2 regions of the Desulfovulcanus ferrireducens genome follow, and region 1 is predicted to be linked to the other one. Evidence: riboswitches for the same ligand, from Rfam matches in the RefSeq annotation. Region 1 holds a riboswitch; the other holds the start of a gene.
The links. A riboswitch is a leader RNA that binds a small molecule or an ion and turns the genes downstream of it on or off. The one in region 1 is predicted to bind cobalamin.
Positions count from the first base shown of each region.

Region 2: linked by a shared signal. The riboswitch ahead of metE (5-methyltetrahydropteroyltriglutamate--homocysteine S-methyltransferase) and the one ahead of KFV02_RS09055 (anaerobic ribonucleoside-triphosphate reductase activating protein) in region 1 are both predicted to bind cobalamin.

Region 1 covers NZ_JAGUQP010000025.1:1,676-13,262, forward strand. The annotation lists gene KFV02_RS09045 (ribonucleoside triphosphate reductase) at 1-2,003, opposite strand, end outside; partial or broken gene KFV02_RS09050 (four helix bundle protein) at 2,040-2,366, opposite strand; gene KFV02_RS09055 (anaerobic ribonucleoside-triphosphate reductase activating protein) at 2,429-3,163, opposite strand; cobalamin riboswitch at 3,158-3,481, opposite strand; gene purN (phosphoribosylglycinamide formyltransferase) at 3,598-4,278, opposite strand; gene cobA (uroporphyrinogen-III C-methyltransferase) at 4,368-5,897, opposite strand; gene KFV02_RS09070 (valine--tRNA ligase) at 5,913-8,576, opposite strand; gene KFV02_RS09075 (BPL-N domain-containing protein) at 9,138-10,469, shown strand; gene KFV02_RS09080 (DUF3568 family protein) at 10,712-11,095, opposite strand.
Region 2 covers NZ_JAGUQP010000046.1:413-6,645, forward strand. The annotation lists tRNA gene KFV02_RS11115 (tRNA-Ala) at 66-141, shown strand; tRNA gene KFV02_RS11120 (tRNA-Pro) at 220-296, shown strand; gene KFV02_RS11125 (GAK system CofD-like protein) at 855-2,075, opposite strand; gene infA (translation initiation factor IF-1) at 2,190-2,408, shown strand; gene KFV02_RS11135 (PHP domain-containing protein) at 2,640-3,500, shown strand; cobalamin riboswitch at 3,595-3,764, shown strand; gene metE (5-methyltetrahydropteroyltriglutamate--homocysteine S-methyltransferase) at 3,961-6,233, shown strand, end outside.

The DNA of each region.
Region 1 (11,587 bases):
TTACCCTTGTTCCAAAGGTTAACCGGCCTGTAATAACCCACCACGCGAGTATACACTTCGGTATCCAGACCACATTTCGGGCAGGTAAAATGTTCGCCTTGCAAATAACCGTGTTCCTTACAAACAGAAAATGTCGGGGTAATGGATAAATAAGGTAGTTTAGTCTTGGATAATGCCTTGAGGATAAAGCTCCTTAAGGCACCTGTATCTGTTACAGCCTCACCCAGGAAGGTATGAAAAACAGTGCCGCCAGTATACAAAGGCTGAAGTTTATTCTGGTGTTCCAGAGCAAAAAATACGTCCCTGGTGATGTCCACAGGCAAAGTTGTGGAGTTGGTGTAATAGGGCACACCATTTCCAGAAGTATAGATAGTATTGTAAAGGGCCTTATCAATCTTGGCCAAGCGATAACTTGTTCCTTCCGCAGGGGTTGCTTCAAGATTATATAGATTTCCGGTTTCTTCCTGGAATTTTACAGTCAAGTTACGCAAATGTTCAAGAACCCTCTCCATCAGCCTCATGCCGGCCTCGGTTTCAATACCCTTGCCCAACAGATTCATGCAGGCTTCGTGTCCGCCTACCAAGCCAATAGTACTAAAATGACCTTTAAGGCCATTTTTTAAGTACCTTCTAGAAAAGGGGAAAAGACCTTTTTCCATGTTATCGCAAATGAGCTTGCGTTTAAATTCCAGAGAGTCCTTTGCCAGCTCTGCATATTCAGCGATTAAATCTAAAAAGTCCTCTTCACCCTGAGCCAAAAAAGCCAGCTTAGGCAGGTTCAAGGTGACTACGCCAATAGACCCGGTCAAATCACCCGCCCCAAACAGACCTCCGGTTCTTTTCCTCAGCTCCCTTAAATCCATCTGCAAACGGCAGCACATGGAACGCACATCTTCGGGATTTAAGTCTGAATTGATAAAATTCTGGAAATAAGGCACACCATATTTTGCTGTAAGCTTGAGCAGCAGTTCGCCGACCTCACTTTCCCAAGGGAAATCAGGCGTCACATTATAGGTGGGAATGGGGAAAGAAAAGATGCGCCCATGGTAATCACCTTCCAGCATGACCTCTAAAAAGGCCCTGTTAATCATTTCCATTTCCGGGACAAAATCCCCATAGGTCTCATTTTGCAGCTTCCCACCAATAATCACTGCTTCTTTGGCAATATGTTTAGGTGGAACCAGATCAAATGTTAAATTGGTGAACGGGCTCTGTCCCCCCCATCTGGAAGTGGTGTTCAGGTTAAAGACAAATTTCTGCATGGCCTGCTTAACCTGGTGGTAATCAAGGCCATCATAACGGACAAAGGGGGCGAGATAAGTATCCACATTATTAAAGGCCTGTGCGCCGGCCCATTCATTTTGCAGAGTGCCCAAAAAGTTGACCATCTGCCCCAAAGCAGAATCAAAATGTTTGGCCGGACCGGAAGAACACCGTCCTTCCAGGTTGAACCCTTCCAGGAGAAGGTCACGCAAACTCCATCCGGCACAGTAACCAGCCAGGCCAAAAGACAGGTCATGGATATGAAAATAACCATGTTCATGGGCCAAACGAATCTCTTCCGGATATTTTTCCAAGGCGTACCTGGCCTGCACAGATCCGGACAAATGCAGCATCAGCCCCTGAAAAGAGTGGGCCATGTTGGCATTCTCATTAACCCGCCAATCAGACTTGTTCATGTAGCTGTCAATGGTATCTTTGATATCTAAAAAGGCCTCTTTCTGGCTACGAATCTCCCGTCTCTTTTCCCGGTATAAAATATATTTTTTAGCAGCCTGATACAGCCTGGACTCCATGAGGACCAATTCCACCATATCCTGGACCTGCTCTTGCTCAGGTATGTCCAAATCTGCAAGCTTGTTTTCCACTTTCATGGCCAGTCTTTTGGCCAAAAGAGGATCTTTAATCCCGCTGGCCTTTAAGGCCTTGAAAATAGCCTGGGCGATCCTATCTACAGACCAGGTTTCCAGCCGGCCGTCTCTCTTTTTGATTTGTTTAGGCATAAATATATCTCCTTTCAGATAATTTTGAATGTTGAATTATTTTTTATTCTGTTGTCCAGTCTTTATTATGCTTGTTAAAATTTTCATAATACTCTCAATTTCATCAAACAGGAGCTTTACTTTCGGCTTATCAGGATCAATATAGCCACTATCTTTTAATAAGTTTAGCCAATAATGCGTCTCTCTTGCTTCTTTAGCTGAAATAGACATCTTCGCTAAAAAATCTTTTTTACTAAATCCTACCTGAGCTTCATTAACATTTGCACCAATTGATGTTCCGCATTCTAACAATTGTTTAGACATCACATATTCTCTTTTATCATCTACCAGAAAATTATATAATTCAATAACCATTGAAGCAAATTTATATGTCTTTTAAACTATTATATTATCTTTCACTTCTTTAATTAAACATCCAACATTAATCATTCAACATTAACGAACGTCTGCTCTACCAATTCAAATCCTTTGGGCAGGTAGGTTTGAACTTCATGCATATCATCTTCTGTTAAACTCGGTACCCTGGTACATCGAAAGATAAATCTGTTCGGCCATTTTTTAGCCATATCAAAGATGGCTTCCAGACATTTTTGTGCTTTTTGTGAGCTAACCTTATTTCCAGTCAGCTGGGGATATTTTCCCCAGGGGCCTTTGACATCCACGGCTACCATCCGGACCAAATCCTTTTCCAGGACCAGCTTGACCACATCTGGCCGCAGACCATTGGTATCAAGCTTAACCGGAAGATTAAATACCCTTAAGGTGGTCAGGACTTGTTCAAGCCCCGCCAAGATAGTTGGCTCCCCCCCACTAACCACTAATCCATCCAACCAGGTTTTGTCATGATCTATTCTTTCCAGAACCATCCCCCGGTCCAATTGGGGTAAACTTTGCGGTTCCCAGGCAAGCCTGGCATTATGGCATGTGGGGCAACGCAGATTGCATCCACCAAAAAACAATACCGCGGTCACCTTGCCCGGCCAGTCACATAAACTTAACGGTTCATATCCGCGCAATGCCACCCAGGGCGATACGCAGGAGTTATTCTTATCTGACATTCCGAAAATAAATTTAGGGTACCTTGGTTTAAAATTCAGAATCTTAAGTATTTTGAGGATAAAATAAATATTTCCCCTGCATCCTCGTGCAGAGAAAATCATGACAAGCTCCAGGCAGGTCTTCTGGCTCTTCCCGGTTTTCTGCCGACCTTCCCATCCTTTTTTAAAAAAAGAAGTTCAGAAGTTGAGAAGATTAGGAGATAGGTTTTTATAAACGAAAGTCCCATCTCCTTTTCCGTGTTCTTCAATCTTCCTAACTTCCCAACATCCTATCTGCCTAACTTCTCCTAAGCAGGAATGCAGGACAGTGGTCATGACCTGGAGAAAACCTTCACGGGAATTACAGCGGCGGGACCGCCCCGGACTCTCACCGGAGTTCCCTATTAAGGCCGCGCGGCCACCTGGAGTAAATCATGGCGGCAGAAATTATAATCCCACCAGAGGCAGGATACAAGAAAAAATAAAAAAATAAATAATTCGACTAATTAGAGGGCGAGACTTTTTAAATTAAACCCAAAATCCCTGGTCTGGCGTGACTAAAAACCCGGCTCCAGTCCTGGATTGACAAAGGCTGGTGCTGTTTCATCCGCTTGCACAAAAACCGGAGGGCAATCCCTCACTTCCACTTTTCTGCCCACAATCTTAAGCCTTCCCTGGGCCAGCCACTCAATAGCCTGAGGGTAAATCCGATGCTCCCAATTCAAGATACGCTGCCCGAGGCTCTGGCCATCATCGCTGACATAGGCCGGCACAACAGCCTGGATAATAATCGGACCATTATCCATTTTCTCGTCCACAAAATGCACTGTACACCCGGAAAAACGCACCCCATAATCAGCTGCCTGGGCCTGGACACGCACGCCTGGAAAACTGGGTAAAATTGCAGGATGTATATTTAAAATTTTATTGGGAAAGGCCTGAATGAACGCAGGAGTCAATATCCGCATAAATCCGGCCAGAATTACCGCTTCTGCACCTGCTTCCTTGATAACCCGGACCATGGCCTGATCAAAGTCCTCGCGGGAAGAAAAATTTTGATGCTCGATAACTTCCGTGCGCAAATTATGCTTTTTGGCTCTTGTTAGTCCGTAGGCATCGGGTTTATTGCTGATAACCACCTTGATTTCGGCATGAAGCACTTTCTGTTCTATTTTATCAATTATGGATTGCAGATTCGACCCGCTTCCTGAGATTAAAACAGCTATGGGTAAGGCCATTGATCCTCCTTTTTTGTTTGAGTGGTTAAGTTAATTTATTCTCTTAATAATACAAAACAACTAAACCACTCAACTACTTACCTACTCAACTATTCAACTATAGCTTTCACCAAGCCATCTATAGTAAATTCTTCTGGCTGAATATGGGCATCAAAACCATACTTCTGTAATGTTCTAGCCGTAATAGGACCTATGCAGGCCAATTTTATACCGTTTCCGCCTTCTGCGGCAGATACATAAGGTTTAAGTTTCTCAGCATCGAGGAGACTAAAGAAATTCTCAACAGTAGAAGAACTGGTAAAGGTAATATATTGAATTTTTCCTTCATTAATCTGCTCTAAGAGGACATCAGCGTTAGCGTCGCTTTCCTGGCTTAATACTGTTTCGTAAACAGGTAAAATATCTACCTCTGCCCCGGCACGTCTCAGGTTTTCCGGTAGGACCTCCCGTGCCTTCTTGGCCCTGGGAATGAGCACTTTTTTGCCCTTGATCCCCATTTTTAAAAGCCCTTCCACCACGGATTCCGCCACGTATTTATCAGGAATAAAGTCAGCAAAAATCCCCCTTTCTCTCAAAGCAGAAGCCGTGGCCGGCCCAATTGCTGCCACCTGCGTCAGCCCGAGAGCGCGGGCATCATAGCCCATGCTTCTCAGCTGTTGCCAGAAGAATTTGACCCCATTGACAGAGGTAAAAACAATCCATTGGTAAAAATCCAGATTTGTGATGGCCTCTCTTAAATGAGAGTAATCATCCAGAGGCTTGATCTTGATGGTTGGGAACTCATAACAGCATGCGCCAAGTGCTTCCAGCTTGCTTACCAAGACGCTGGCTTGTTCCCTGGCCCGAGTCACAACCACGCCTTTACCCAAAAGTGGCAGCTTTTCGAACCAATCCAGCTTATCTTTTAATTTAACCACTTCCCCGACCACCAAAAGAGATGGAGGTCTAAACCCCTTCGCTCTGGCCTGGTCAGCTATTTCAGCAATAGTGGACACCAGTGTTCTTTGGCGACAGGTTGTTCCCCAATGGATGAGGCTTGCCGGCATATCCGGACGCATGCCAGCCTGGATAAGGTTGGTACTAATATATTCCAGATTTTTCACGCCCATAAAAAAGACCAGGGTACTTGTTCCAGAGGCCAGGGCCTGCCAATTATGAGCGCTCTCGGGCTTGTCCGGGTCTTCGTGACCAGTGATAAACGATACTGAAGAGGCATACCTTCTATGGGTCAAGGGAATACCAGCATAAGCCGGCGCGGCCACAGCCGAAGTCACCCCCGGAACCACTTCAAAATCAAGACCTGCTTCGATAAGCTCCTCTGCCTCTTCCCCGCCCCGACCAAAAACATAGGGATCGCCGCCTTTGAGCCTGGCCACAACCAGCCCCTTTTTGGCCCTGTCCACCAACAAATCATTAATCTTGTCCTGGGGCAGGGTGTGATCTCCGCCTTTCTTGCCTACATAGATAATTTCTGCATCCTTGCGGCAAAACTTTAAAAACTCCTTATTAGCCAGATAGTCGTAAACAACAACGTCAGCCTTTTCCAAGATATTTTTGGCCTTTATGGTCAAAAGCCCAGGATCGCCAGGCCCTGCTCCCAATAAATAGACTTTAGACATCGCTTAATGTGCCTCCTATTTCAGTCCAGCAAGCCGCTCTCTTAATTTTTCTAGCTTTACTTTTTTTTCCTCAAATTCATTCAGTTTACGCTTTTCTTTGTCCACCACATGAGCTGGGGCCTTGTTCACAAATCCCTCGTTGGACAGTTTGCGGCTGACAAATTCCAGCTCCTTGTTGATTTTCTTTAGTTCCTTATCAAGCCTTGCAAGTTCACTTTCTATATCCACCAGGTCTTTGACCGGCACATAGAGCTCATGCCCCTTAACCACATTAGAAGCTGCACCAGGCGGCGGAGTCAAATCAGGTTCGGCCTGCATCGATTCCAAGCGGGCCAAATGCATAATTAAACTTTTTTGGCCAAGCAAAAAGTCTCTGTCCTCTCCTTCGACGCGTACATAAAGTTTAAGTTTCTGCGAAGGTCCAATACCAAGCTCCGAACGAATGTTTCGCACACTAACTACAACTTGTTGTAAAAACTCCATCCTCTCTACCACATCTGGCTGCAAACATTCCGGCCGACTCTCTGGAAATGGCTCCCGGGCCAAATTTGGATTTTCCTGTCCAGGGATATAGCTCCATACTTCCTGAGTAACAAAAGGAATAATGGGATGTAAAAGAACCAAAATTTCACTTAAAACCTGTTTCAAACAGCCCCTGGCCAGGGATTTGACTTCTTCGTCCTGACCATAGAGCTCTGGCTTGATCATCTCCAGGTACCAGTCACAAAACTCATGCCAGACAAATTGATATAGTACCCCGGCTGCATCGTTAAACCGGTAAGCTTCTAAAGCCTTGCGCACCTCCTCTTTCACTTCTTCAAGGCGATGCAAGATCCATTGGTGAGTCAAGCCACCGCTTTCACTAATTTTGGCCGGCTCAAACTCAATTTTTTCTTCCTCTGTTAAGTGCATCAGCGCAAATCTGGCTGCGTTCCAGATCTTATTGATAAAATGGCGGTAGCCCTCAATGCGCTCTTCGCTCATCTTGATGTCCCGGCCCATGGCAGCAAAGGCAGTCAGTGTAAATCTGAAGGCATCAGTGCCAAATTTATCCATCATGAGCAGCGGATCAATAACATTGCCCTTGGATTTACTCATTTTCTGGCCCTGGGCGTCGCGAACCAGAGCATGAATATAGACATGCCGAAACGGGACATCCTTCATAAAATGCAGGCCCATCATCATCATTCGAGCCACCCAGAAAAATAAGATATCAAATCCTGTGACCAGGACGGAGGTGGGATAAAACTTTTTAAGCTCCTCGGTCTGATCTGGCCAACCCAGGGTGGAAAATGGCCACAAGGCAGAGGAAAACCAGGTATCCAGCACATCTTCATCCTGACTTAATTTGTCACTCTTGCATTCCGGGCAAGCTGTTGGATCTTCTCTGGCCACAATCAAATGCCCGCAGTCTTCGCAGGTCCAGGCCGGAATCCGGTGTCCCCACCAGATCTGCCGGGAGATACACCAATCTCTAATATTATCCAACCATTCAAAATAAGTCTTGGTCCAGTGATCTGGAAAAATTTTGGTTCGGCTATCTACTACAGCCTGTCTGGCTTCCTTGGCCAGCGGACCAATTTTTACAAACCATTGCCTGGAAACATACGGTTCAATAACTGCTCTACAACGATAACAATGGCCCACACTATGTTGCAGATCTTCTTTTTTGACCAGAAAGCCCTGTTCCTCAAGCATCTGAACGACTTTTTTCCGGCACTCAAACCTGTCCAGACCAGCAAACTCAGGACCGGCCTGCTCATTCATCCTGCCTTCATCGTCAATAACCTGAATAACATCCAGATTATGCTTCTTGCCCAGTTCAAAGTCGTTCATGTCATGGGCAGGGGTAATCTTCAGGCAACCTGTGCCAAACTCTCTGTCCACATAACTATCAGCAATAATAGGGATTTTCCTCTGAACCAAAGGCAAGATAACTTCCTTACCAATTAAGTGACTATATCTTTCATCTTCGGGATGCACAGCCACACCAGTGTCGCCGAGCATGGTCTCCGGCCTGGTGGTAGCCACGATTACTTCTCCCTGGCCATCAGCCAAAGGATACTTAATATGGTAAAGTGCACCCAAAGCCTCTTCATGTTCAACTTCCAGATCTGCCAAAGCAGTATGACATCTGGGACACCAATTGATAATATAATCGCCCTGGTAAATTAAACCCTCTTCATAAAGACGGACAAAGACTTCGCGCACGGCCCTGGATAATCCTTCATCCATGGTAAAGCGCAGCCTTGACCAGTCCACAGAGGCACCAATACGCCGAATCTGATTTAAAATCTTATTTCCATACTCCTCTTTCCACTCCCACACACGTTCAATAAACTTTTCCCGTCCTAAGGACTGTCTGGTCTTACCCTCGGCGGCCAGGGCCCTTTCCACCACGTTCTGCGTGGCGATTCCAGCATGGTCGGTGCCTGGCACCCAAAGTACATCATAACCAAGCTGGCGGTGAAAACGGCACAATATATCCTGCAAAGTCAGGTTCAGGGCATGGCCCATGTGCAGGGTCCCGGTTACATTTGGCGGAGGAATAACTATGGCATAAGGCTTTTTAACCTTGTCAACATCCGGACTAAAACTCTTATTCTCTTCCCAAAACTCAAGCCACTTTTCTTCCACACCTTTTGGATCGTATCCTTTAGGCAATTCTTGTGCACCCATATCTATCTCCATGGAATAGTTAACTGGTGGAATGATTGATTAATTATTTATTTTGTTTACTTAAGCGATTGGTGGTTGAGAGTTAACCAGTCAAACAGTAAACTAATAAACCAATTTACAAACTATACAAATCCAATATTGCCCTGTCCATAAAAAATCAAGCCTGCTACAGGGCAAACGCATCTGATTTTTAAGAGAAAACCTCGCGCCAAGCCGCCAAGTCGCCAAGGAAAATAAAGGCTTTTGTTCGGCTTAAGGGCACAAGCCGAACAAAAGCTTCCCGGCCCTTTGGGCCGATGTTTGATGTGCACTAAGGATCTGTTAGATATATAAATTTTTGAATTCAGCCTAGGTTAATCCATTTATCCTGGCCTAAAAGGCCAGTAAGTCAGGTCTGTCAGCGTCTTGCTGACAGACCTGACGCTTTCGCTATTTCTACCCTTGGCGTCTTTGCGTCTTGGCGCGAGAATTTTTTGCGATTTAAGTGCGTTTGCCCTGAAACCAGATAAGCTACAGGTTTACAGGTTGAATGAATCACGGTTAATGGATAACGAATCTCCAATGAAACATAGAACAGAAAAACTTTTCATCCTCTGGGATGAATCCCATTTATGGGGGATTCTTCTCTGGCGCGCCTTAAACTTCTGGCGAGTGCCCATCCAGGTTGTAACCGCCTGCCAGATTCAAAGAGGAATTTTGGCTCAAGAAAATCCCCTGGCTCTTCTCGTCCCAGGCGGATGGGCCAGGCTAAAATCCCAAAACCTAGGAGTTGATGGAAGAAAAAATATCCGCAAATTTATTCAAAACGGAGGGAAATACCTGGGTTTTTGTGGAGGAGCAGGGTTGGCACTCAAATCAAGTGGCCCAGATCCAGCCAATAAAGGCAAAAGACGCGCTGTGCCCCTGCTTGATCTCTGTTCATGGGGCCGCAAACCAATGTCTAAGAGACTGCCGAATTTTAGCGGTCATATTTTGTGTCAGGTAGAATTAAAGAACAATAACCTTATTTCCCAAATGGCTTTGCCTGTCTGGTGGCCGTCACAATTTGCACCGAATGACGATCCCACGGTGCAAATCTTGGCCTCATATCTTGAACCGGAAAAAGATTTCTGGGTAACTGACCTCAATTTAAGTGCCCTTGAACCACAGGAACTTCGTAAATGGGAGAAAGTCTATAAAATCAGTTTAAATCCCGCCCTTATCCAGGGTGAACCATGCCTCATCCAAGGCAGATTCGGCCAAGGAGAGTATATTTTAAGCTATGCGCACCTTGAAACTCCTAACTCTCCGTCTGCCAACAAGCTTCTTTGGACCATTCTCTCCACCTGGCTGAAGAAAAAAGAAGATGGAAAGTTAAGAAGATGGGGAGATAAGAAGAAGGTAAAAGGTTGGGGCAATTATGTTCAACCAGCTCTCCCAGAGTGGGATGTGCAGAATCCAGCCATTGTCTGGGAAGACAAGGACCTTTTTGAGCTATGGAAAAGGGTAGAAAGCATAATTGACTTTGGCCAAAAGCATTTTCTTCTTTCCTGGCGCAGACCCTGGCTTCTTTCATGGCGTAGAGGTATCCCCGGTTCCCACATCAATTTTATTTACGCCATGCTTTCCTTTATCTTAAGCGTAAGACCTAAATCAAAAACGCTTGCTTTGTGGAAAAAAAATAAAGACCAGCTTACTTATCTAACAGATAAATTCTGCATACGCCTCAAACCTTATCTTCTGGCAGAAAGGTTGGCCCTAACCAGCAGCCCATCCTCACCTGAAACAAGCTCGAAAGCCGGTCTTCAACAAGACAAAATCGAACTCTTTGGCACCTTTCCTGGCTATGGCGGCCTTTATGGCCAGATTATAAATATTCTGGACCAGCTTATCTTGAGCAGCCTAAGGGAGTAGGTGAGTAGTTAAATAGTTGAGTGGTTGAGTAGGGAAGTGGTTAAGTAGGTGAGGCTTGCGGACCAGCAGGGCATCGAAGCCACCCCAAAATTTTCACGACGCACAAGCTGAATATCGATAAGCAAAATGTCCAGTTGTCCAAAGAGCCCGCAAACAAGCTATAGATGGGGCAAGTCTTTGTGCGCACCGCCAGAAAAGAACCCCCGAAATATTTATATTTGTTATGGATTGTAACCTTTCAGCTAAATTCTGGAGAGAATCTCTTTTAAAATCTGCCTGGCTCGCTGCTCATCCCCCAATACGCCGACCCGGATAGTTATTTCACAAGAATATTGGGTTAAGGCCTCTATGGTGATCCAAACATTGGTGTCGTCCAAATATCTGGACCTAAGTTGAGCAGCGTCCTTGCCTCTTTCGGCCTTTAGTATAGGCAGTCCCATCTTTTTCATGGCCGTGATACTGGCCTGATAGACTTTGTCCATGTCCTTATTCAAATGCTGAGTAAGCTTTCCTTTATACCAGATGGCCGCCCCGGCTCCGAGTCCACTTCCAACTACAAACAAGCAACTAAGCTGAGTCATCATTAAAAAAACACAGAAAAAACCTAAAATAAACTTTTTGAGCATAAGACAATCCTTTATTATTTTAAGTTTAATTCAAAGTTGTCAATAATTCCAAGTAGATATCAAATTTAACGGGCGCATCCGCTATTGAGTCTGTGGCCAAACCTCATTTTGACTGCTGATAGAAGGTCTTGGTTTCTGCAATGCATTACAAACGGCTTGGGTAACCCAATCTTGACGCAGCTTGCGGAAGAACAGAGCATCGGGATGAATGGACTAAATATTTTGCGATACTGACCATAACTATCGACAGTTTAAATTGAACGATTTTTTTGCAGTTCAAACTTTGAGATTGCTTCGCTACACTTTGTTCCACTCGCAATGACAGGGGCGAGATTGTCATTGCGAGGGCAGCGAAGCTGTCCGTGGCAATCTCTCACCCATTCACTGAAAATCGCTCAACTTAGGTATAATTAAAAGAATATTTCTTTACCCAAAATATCCCTTTATGCTCTGTCCGCGAGCAAGTTTTGAGAACAGGTCCAAGTCTTTGTA
Region 2 (6,233 bases), on a different contig from region 1:
GTTAAGAAACAGCGATTCTTTCCCCTATCTTCTTAATTTCTTATCCTCCTATCTTCTCAAAAAGAGGGGGCGTAGCTCAGCTGGGAGAGCGCAGGCTTCGCAAGTCTGAGGTCGGGGGTTCAAATCCCCTCGCCTCCACCAATTTATATGCACTGTAACCTGTCGATATTAAAAAAATGTTGACAAGTAAGATTTAAATCTTCTATAATTGTTTATTGTCGGGATGTGGCGCAGTCTGGGAGCGCACTTGAATGGGGTTCAAGGGGTCGGAGGTTCAAATCCTCTCATCCCGACCAGCAAGACAGTAAAGGGGCAAATTAACCACGCTACAGGCAGGTATAATTTGTCCCTTTTTATTTTTTTCAGAGATAGTTCAATCATGCATGAGTTTGTGGTCAAACCCTACTCAGAGGGCAATTTTTCATAGTTTTTTCAATCCTGATTTCTTTCATGCTGGTCCAAAGATTTGGACCTAGCTATAGCTTGCTTGCGGACAGAGCATAATGGGATATTTAGGGTAAACAAATATTTTTTTAATTATAGCTGAGTTGAGCCATTTTCACTCAATGGGTGAGATTGCCACGGACAGCTTCGCTGCCCTCGCAATGACAATCTCGCCCCTGTCATTGCGAGTGGAACAAAGTGTAGCGAACCAATCTCAAAGTTTGAACTGCAAAAAAAATCGCTCAATTTAAACTGTCGATAGTTATGGTCAGTATCGCAAAATATTTACCCCATTCACTCTGATGCTCTGCTTTTCCGCAAGCTTCGCCAAGATGGCTTGTTCAAGCCGTTTGTAATGCATTTCAGAAACCAAGGCTTTCAATCAGCGGTTAAAATTTGGTCACAGACTCTTATGTTATTGAAAAAATAATCTCGCATAAACGGTCTACATCTAGGTAGGGGGCAGAGTCTTTAGTGACCAATGGATAACGGATAACCTTAATCCCCCAGGTGGATAGCTCCTCTCCCCGGATTCCTCCGGCATACCTGTTGGTATCGACATCCATCACTACAAAGTTTAACAACTTGCTTATGTTCAGGGAAGATTTATCCTTTCTCAAGTATTTCAATAAAATTTTGATCTGTTTCGAGAGGTTTATCCCCTGCAACTCCGGGTCAATTCCTGTGTTGGGAATAAATATTTTCGGGCAGGGGTTTTGACCTATAGCTTCACCAACTCCCTTGGGCAAAAGATTGGCAATTAGGCTGGTATAAAAACTACCCATAGGGTAGCAGATCAAATCTGCGTTTAATATCAAGTCCCTGGTTTTAGTATCAACTTGCACCTCAATAGGCAGAAGTGATGTGTTGTCTTCTACCAAATAGATATCATTAATTCTGGATTGGATCGCCTGCACCTCTTTACCTGTCAAAAGATGCTGGCCAACTATCTTTTGTCCGTTTTCCAGTTCAGCCGCCAGATGCAGGCTTCTGTTGACCACTGGCCGGACTACTCCCCTGGAGTTTACCAGGCGGGAAAATTCTTCAACTGCCCTGTCAATCTTCCGGTTACTCTTTAAGTAGAGCCCAGCAAGAACAAGATTGCCCAGGCTTGCCCTGTTGAAGTCAAAGTCCGCAGATAAATTTTGTTCAACTATGCGCAGGTAATCACAAATATTTTCGCGTATGGAGTGGGGGACTTTAAGGAAAAGATGACTACTCCCGTTTACTATATCACCCCAAATCATGCTCAAGTTTTTTTGAGGGAGATTGTTGGGAAAGCGATAAGAAAGCAGAGCCCGCACTTCAGGGATTCCAGGAACGCTTTTATCAGCTAGCGCCAAAAGTCTGTTGCGTAAATCCCCAACTGCGGGCATGCGTAGAGCATGCCTTAACCTGGCAGAGCTGCCACCTGAATCAAAGGGAGTGATAATGTGGATGGAGTTATGAGTGTATTGGATGAGCTTCTGGCTTAACGCCTTGAGAGCACTACCTCCACTAAAAAAAAGAATCTTCGGGCCATGGGGCGCGTTTGTTTGCAATCGCTCAATTTTGACCAGATCTGGCCGGATAACCTCTACGGTTTCATCAAGTCCGCCCTTACTCCATTTTATGGAAAGATTATTTTTCATAATATACTAAAGTCTGATTTTGGTTTATCTTGACATGTTCATAGCTTCAATTTATTAATTATAATTCATTTTAAATTTGTTAAACTAACTAATCAACCTTTGAAAGGAGTTTTTATGGCCAAAGAAGAAGCCATTGAGGTGGAAGGTGTTGTTGAAGAAGCACTGCCCAATGCCATGTTTAGAGTTAAATTGGATAATGGGCATGTGGTACTTGGGCATATTTCTGGCAAAATGCGTAAATACTATATTCGTATTTTGCCGGGAGACAGGGTCAAGGTTGAGCTTTCCCCTTACGATCTAACTAGGGGCAGGATTACGTATCGTTTCAAGTAGCAACTCATAGTCTGGAGTTTAAAACAAGCTAAAGTTAAAATAAATAGTTTTTTAAGACAAACGTAAGAAAAAAGACTGGCATTAAGACTAAAAGTATTCGTCTGTTTATCTATTGTATCTATTGATAACACCATGTTTTAATTGCCTCTGTCTTTGGCGGAACAATTTTTAAATTGAAATTTACAATTTTGATAAATTTGTTAATGTTTGAGTCTGTGCATATTTAACCACATGCCTGAAATAGATTTACATACCCATTCGACTGCCTCTGATGGTACCTTGACCCCCACCGAACTGGTTCGACTGGCTAAAAAACAAGGTTTGAAGGCCATTGCCCTTACTGACCACGATACAATCAGAGGGCTTGCCTCTGCCTTGCAGGCAGGAAAAGAACTAGGTCTAGAAGTCATCCCCGGCTGTGAATTAAGCGTGGATTATCCGGACGGGATTATGCATATCCTCGGTCTGTGGCTTAGGCCTGAAGCGGAGCAGCTGGATGCAGCTTTGAGGTCTTTGCAGGCCAAGCGGAATAAGCGCAACGAGCTGATGATTGCCAAGCTCCAAGACTTAGGCCTGGACATCACTTATGCAGAAGTCAAAGAATTGGCCGGGGGAGGAAGTGTGGGGCGTCCCCATCTGGCCCAGGTTTTGATGAAGAAAGGAATTGTTCCCTCTATACAGGAGGCTTTTAATAAGTACCTTGGCCCCCGGGGCAGTGCCTATGTGCCCAAGCAAAAGCTTACTCCTGAAGAAGCTATCTCTTTGCTTAAAAAGGAACAGGCTACCGTAATTTTGGCCCATCCCTTTTCTCTGAATTTGCATTTGCCTGCCTTGGAAAAGGAGCTTGTCCAGCTGAAAAAACTTGGTCTTGACGGAGTAGAAGTCTTGTATTCTGAACATACGCCGGATCAAACTGCTGCCTATTTATACCTCTGTCAGGAATTAGACCTTTTGGTCAGTGGCGGCTCGGATTTCCATGGCACGATCAAACCTCATATTGCCTTGGGAACAGGGAAAGGAAATCTGGACATTCCTTATTCCTTGCTGGAAAAGATAAAGACCAGAAGGCAGGAACAAGGGCTTTGGGTTTAAGAACACCGAAGCGTGTCAGGTATTTTTTTGCACTCCTACATTATCTTCCTTGACAGGAAAAACTTGTTCTCCTTATATTCCCTCTACTTTTAAACAGACATAAAACGCGCTCAGGAAACGGAACACGGTGCAAATCCGTGGCAGACGCGCTGCTGTGACCGGAAAATATTCTGGCTGGCGTATTCACTGGGGAAACCTGGGAAGGATACGCTAACTTAAGCCATTTCCGGAAGCCAGAAGACGTCCTGGGATGCGTCTATTTTCACCTCGCGGTTTGGGTGAAGAATAGAATGGGAGAAGGCCATGCAAATTTGCATGTGGCACTTGTGGATTATTGTCTTTTCTCCTGATTCTAAACAATTCTGACGCAAACCCGCCCGTGAGGGCGGGTTTTTTTATGGCTTTTTGTCAGGCCTGGCGCGTGCTTTATGTCTGCATCTAATTTTCAAAGGAGGAGTTTATGCTCACACATTCATTGGGATTTCCCCGCATTGGCCTGCATCGGGAGTTAAAAAAGGCAGTAGAAAGTTTTTGGAAAGGTGAAATTGACAAGGAGACTCTGTTTCAGAAGGCAAAGGAATTACGTCTTAACCACTGGCGTCTGCAGCATGATGCCGGTATTGACCTTCTGCCTGTTGGGGACTTTTCCTTTTATGACCACATTCTGGATATGACTGCAGCTTTAGGAGCAGTCCCAAAACGTTATAATTGGGAGGGCAGCGAAGTTGATCTGGACACTTATTTTGCCATGGCCCGTGGCACGGCAGGTGAAGATGGTGGGATTATTGCCATGGAAATGACCAAATGGTTTGACACTAATTACCACTATATTGTGCCTGAGTTTACACCCGAACAAACCTTTTCTCTGTCCAGCTCAAAGCTGTTCAATGAAATACGAGAGGCCAAAGAAGCAGGATTCAACAATATCAAGGCTGTTATTCCCGGCCCTTTGACGTATGTCTATCTGGGCAAGTCAAAGGACGACAACTTTGACCGGTGGGATCATCTTGATGCTATTGTCAATGTGTACGAAGAGATTATTGCGGGGGTGAGGAGGGAATTAACGTGGATTCAAATTGATGAACCCATCCTGGTGTTAGACCTGCCAGATCATGTCCGCGCCCGTTTCCAAAACGTTTATGAGCGGCTGGCCAAGGCAAAAGGAGAGGCCAGAATTATGCTGGCCACATATTTTGGAGATATTCTGGAGCACAAGGATATTGTCATGTCCCTGCCCATAGACGGACTACACCTGGATCTTGTTCGCTCCCCTTATCAACTCGGTCCCATTTTAGCTGAACTTCCCTCTTCTATGACCCTTTCCTTAGGGATTGTGGATGGCCGAAATATATGGCGGGTAGATATGGACAAGGGACTGCAGATGATAACAAAAGCCTGCACAGCTCTGGGTGCCGATAGGGTACTCCTTGGACCGTCATGTTCGTTGTTGCATGTGCCCATTGATCTGGAGGAGGAAAAAAAACTAAATCCCGAAATCAGGTCCTGGATGGCCTTTGCCAAACAAAAATGTTTTGAGTTGCGCGTTTTAGCTGATGCAATAGATAAAAAAGTTGTCCGGAATATTCTTGCTGAAAACAGGAAAATAATGGCCAGCAGACAAAATAGTCCCTTGGTCAAAAATGAACAAGTGCAAAGAGAACTGCGGGCCACTGACGAATATATGTTTAAACGTAGCGCTCCTTATTCTGAGCGCAGACAAAAGCAACGGGCACATCTAAATCTGCCCCTTTTACCAACCACAACCATCGGTTCTTTTCCTCAGACCGCTGAAATACGAAGCACACGCCGCAAGTTTAAAACAGGGCAGATGAGTCAGGAAGATTATGTTCGGGCCATGCAGGGTTTTATTCAGGATACGGTGGCCAGGCAGGAACAAATTGGCCTGGACGTGCTTGTGCATGGAGAGCCTGAACGAAACGATATGGTTGAATATTTTGGCGAGCAACTGGCGGGCTATTGTTTTACGGAAAATGGCTGGGTGCAGAGTTATGGCACACGTTGTGTTAAGCCCCCTATCATTTATGGGGATGTGTACCGTCCCAAAACCATGACTGTAGACTGGATCACCTATGCCCAATCACTGACTGCAAAACCCGTTAAAGGCATGCTCACCGGGCCCATAACTATGCTCTGCTGGAGCTTTGTCCGTGACGACCAACCACGCAGCCTGACCTGTAAGCAGATTGCCATGGCTATTCGCAAAGAAGTGCAGGATCTGGAAAAGGCCGGGGTTAAAATTATCCAGATTGACGAGCCAGCCCTGCGCGAGGGCCTGCCTTTAAAGCGTAAACATTGGCATGAATATCTGGACTGGGCCGTTAATTGTTTTCGTCTGGCCACGTCAGGAGTAAAAGAGGAAACCCAAATCCACACTCACATGTGTTATTGCGACTTTGAAGACATTATCGAGTGGATTGCAGCTATGGATGCTGATGTAATCAGCATTGAGGCCAGCCGCAGCCAGATGACACTTCTGGATACATTCAAGGAATTCAAGTACCCTAATGAAATAGGGCCGGGGATTTATGATATTCATAGCCCGCGCGTGCCTTCTGTGGAAGAAATGGTCTCTTTGCTTCGCCGGGCGCTTCAGGTAATTCCGGCAGAGCGCTTATGGGTAAACCCTGATTGCGGACTGAAAACTCGCGACTGGGCTGAGACCATGGCTTCCTTAAAAAATATGGTTGGGGCGGCCGGAATACTAAGAAAAGA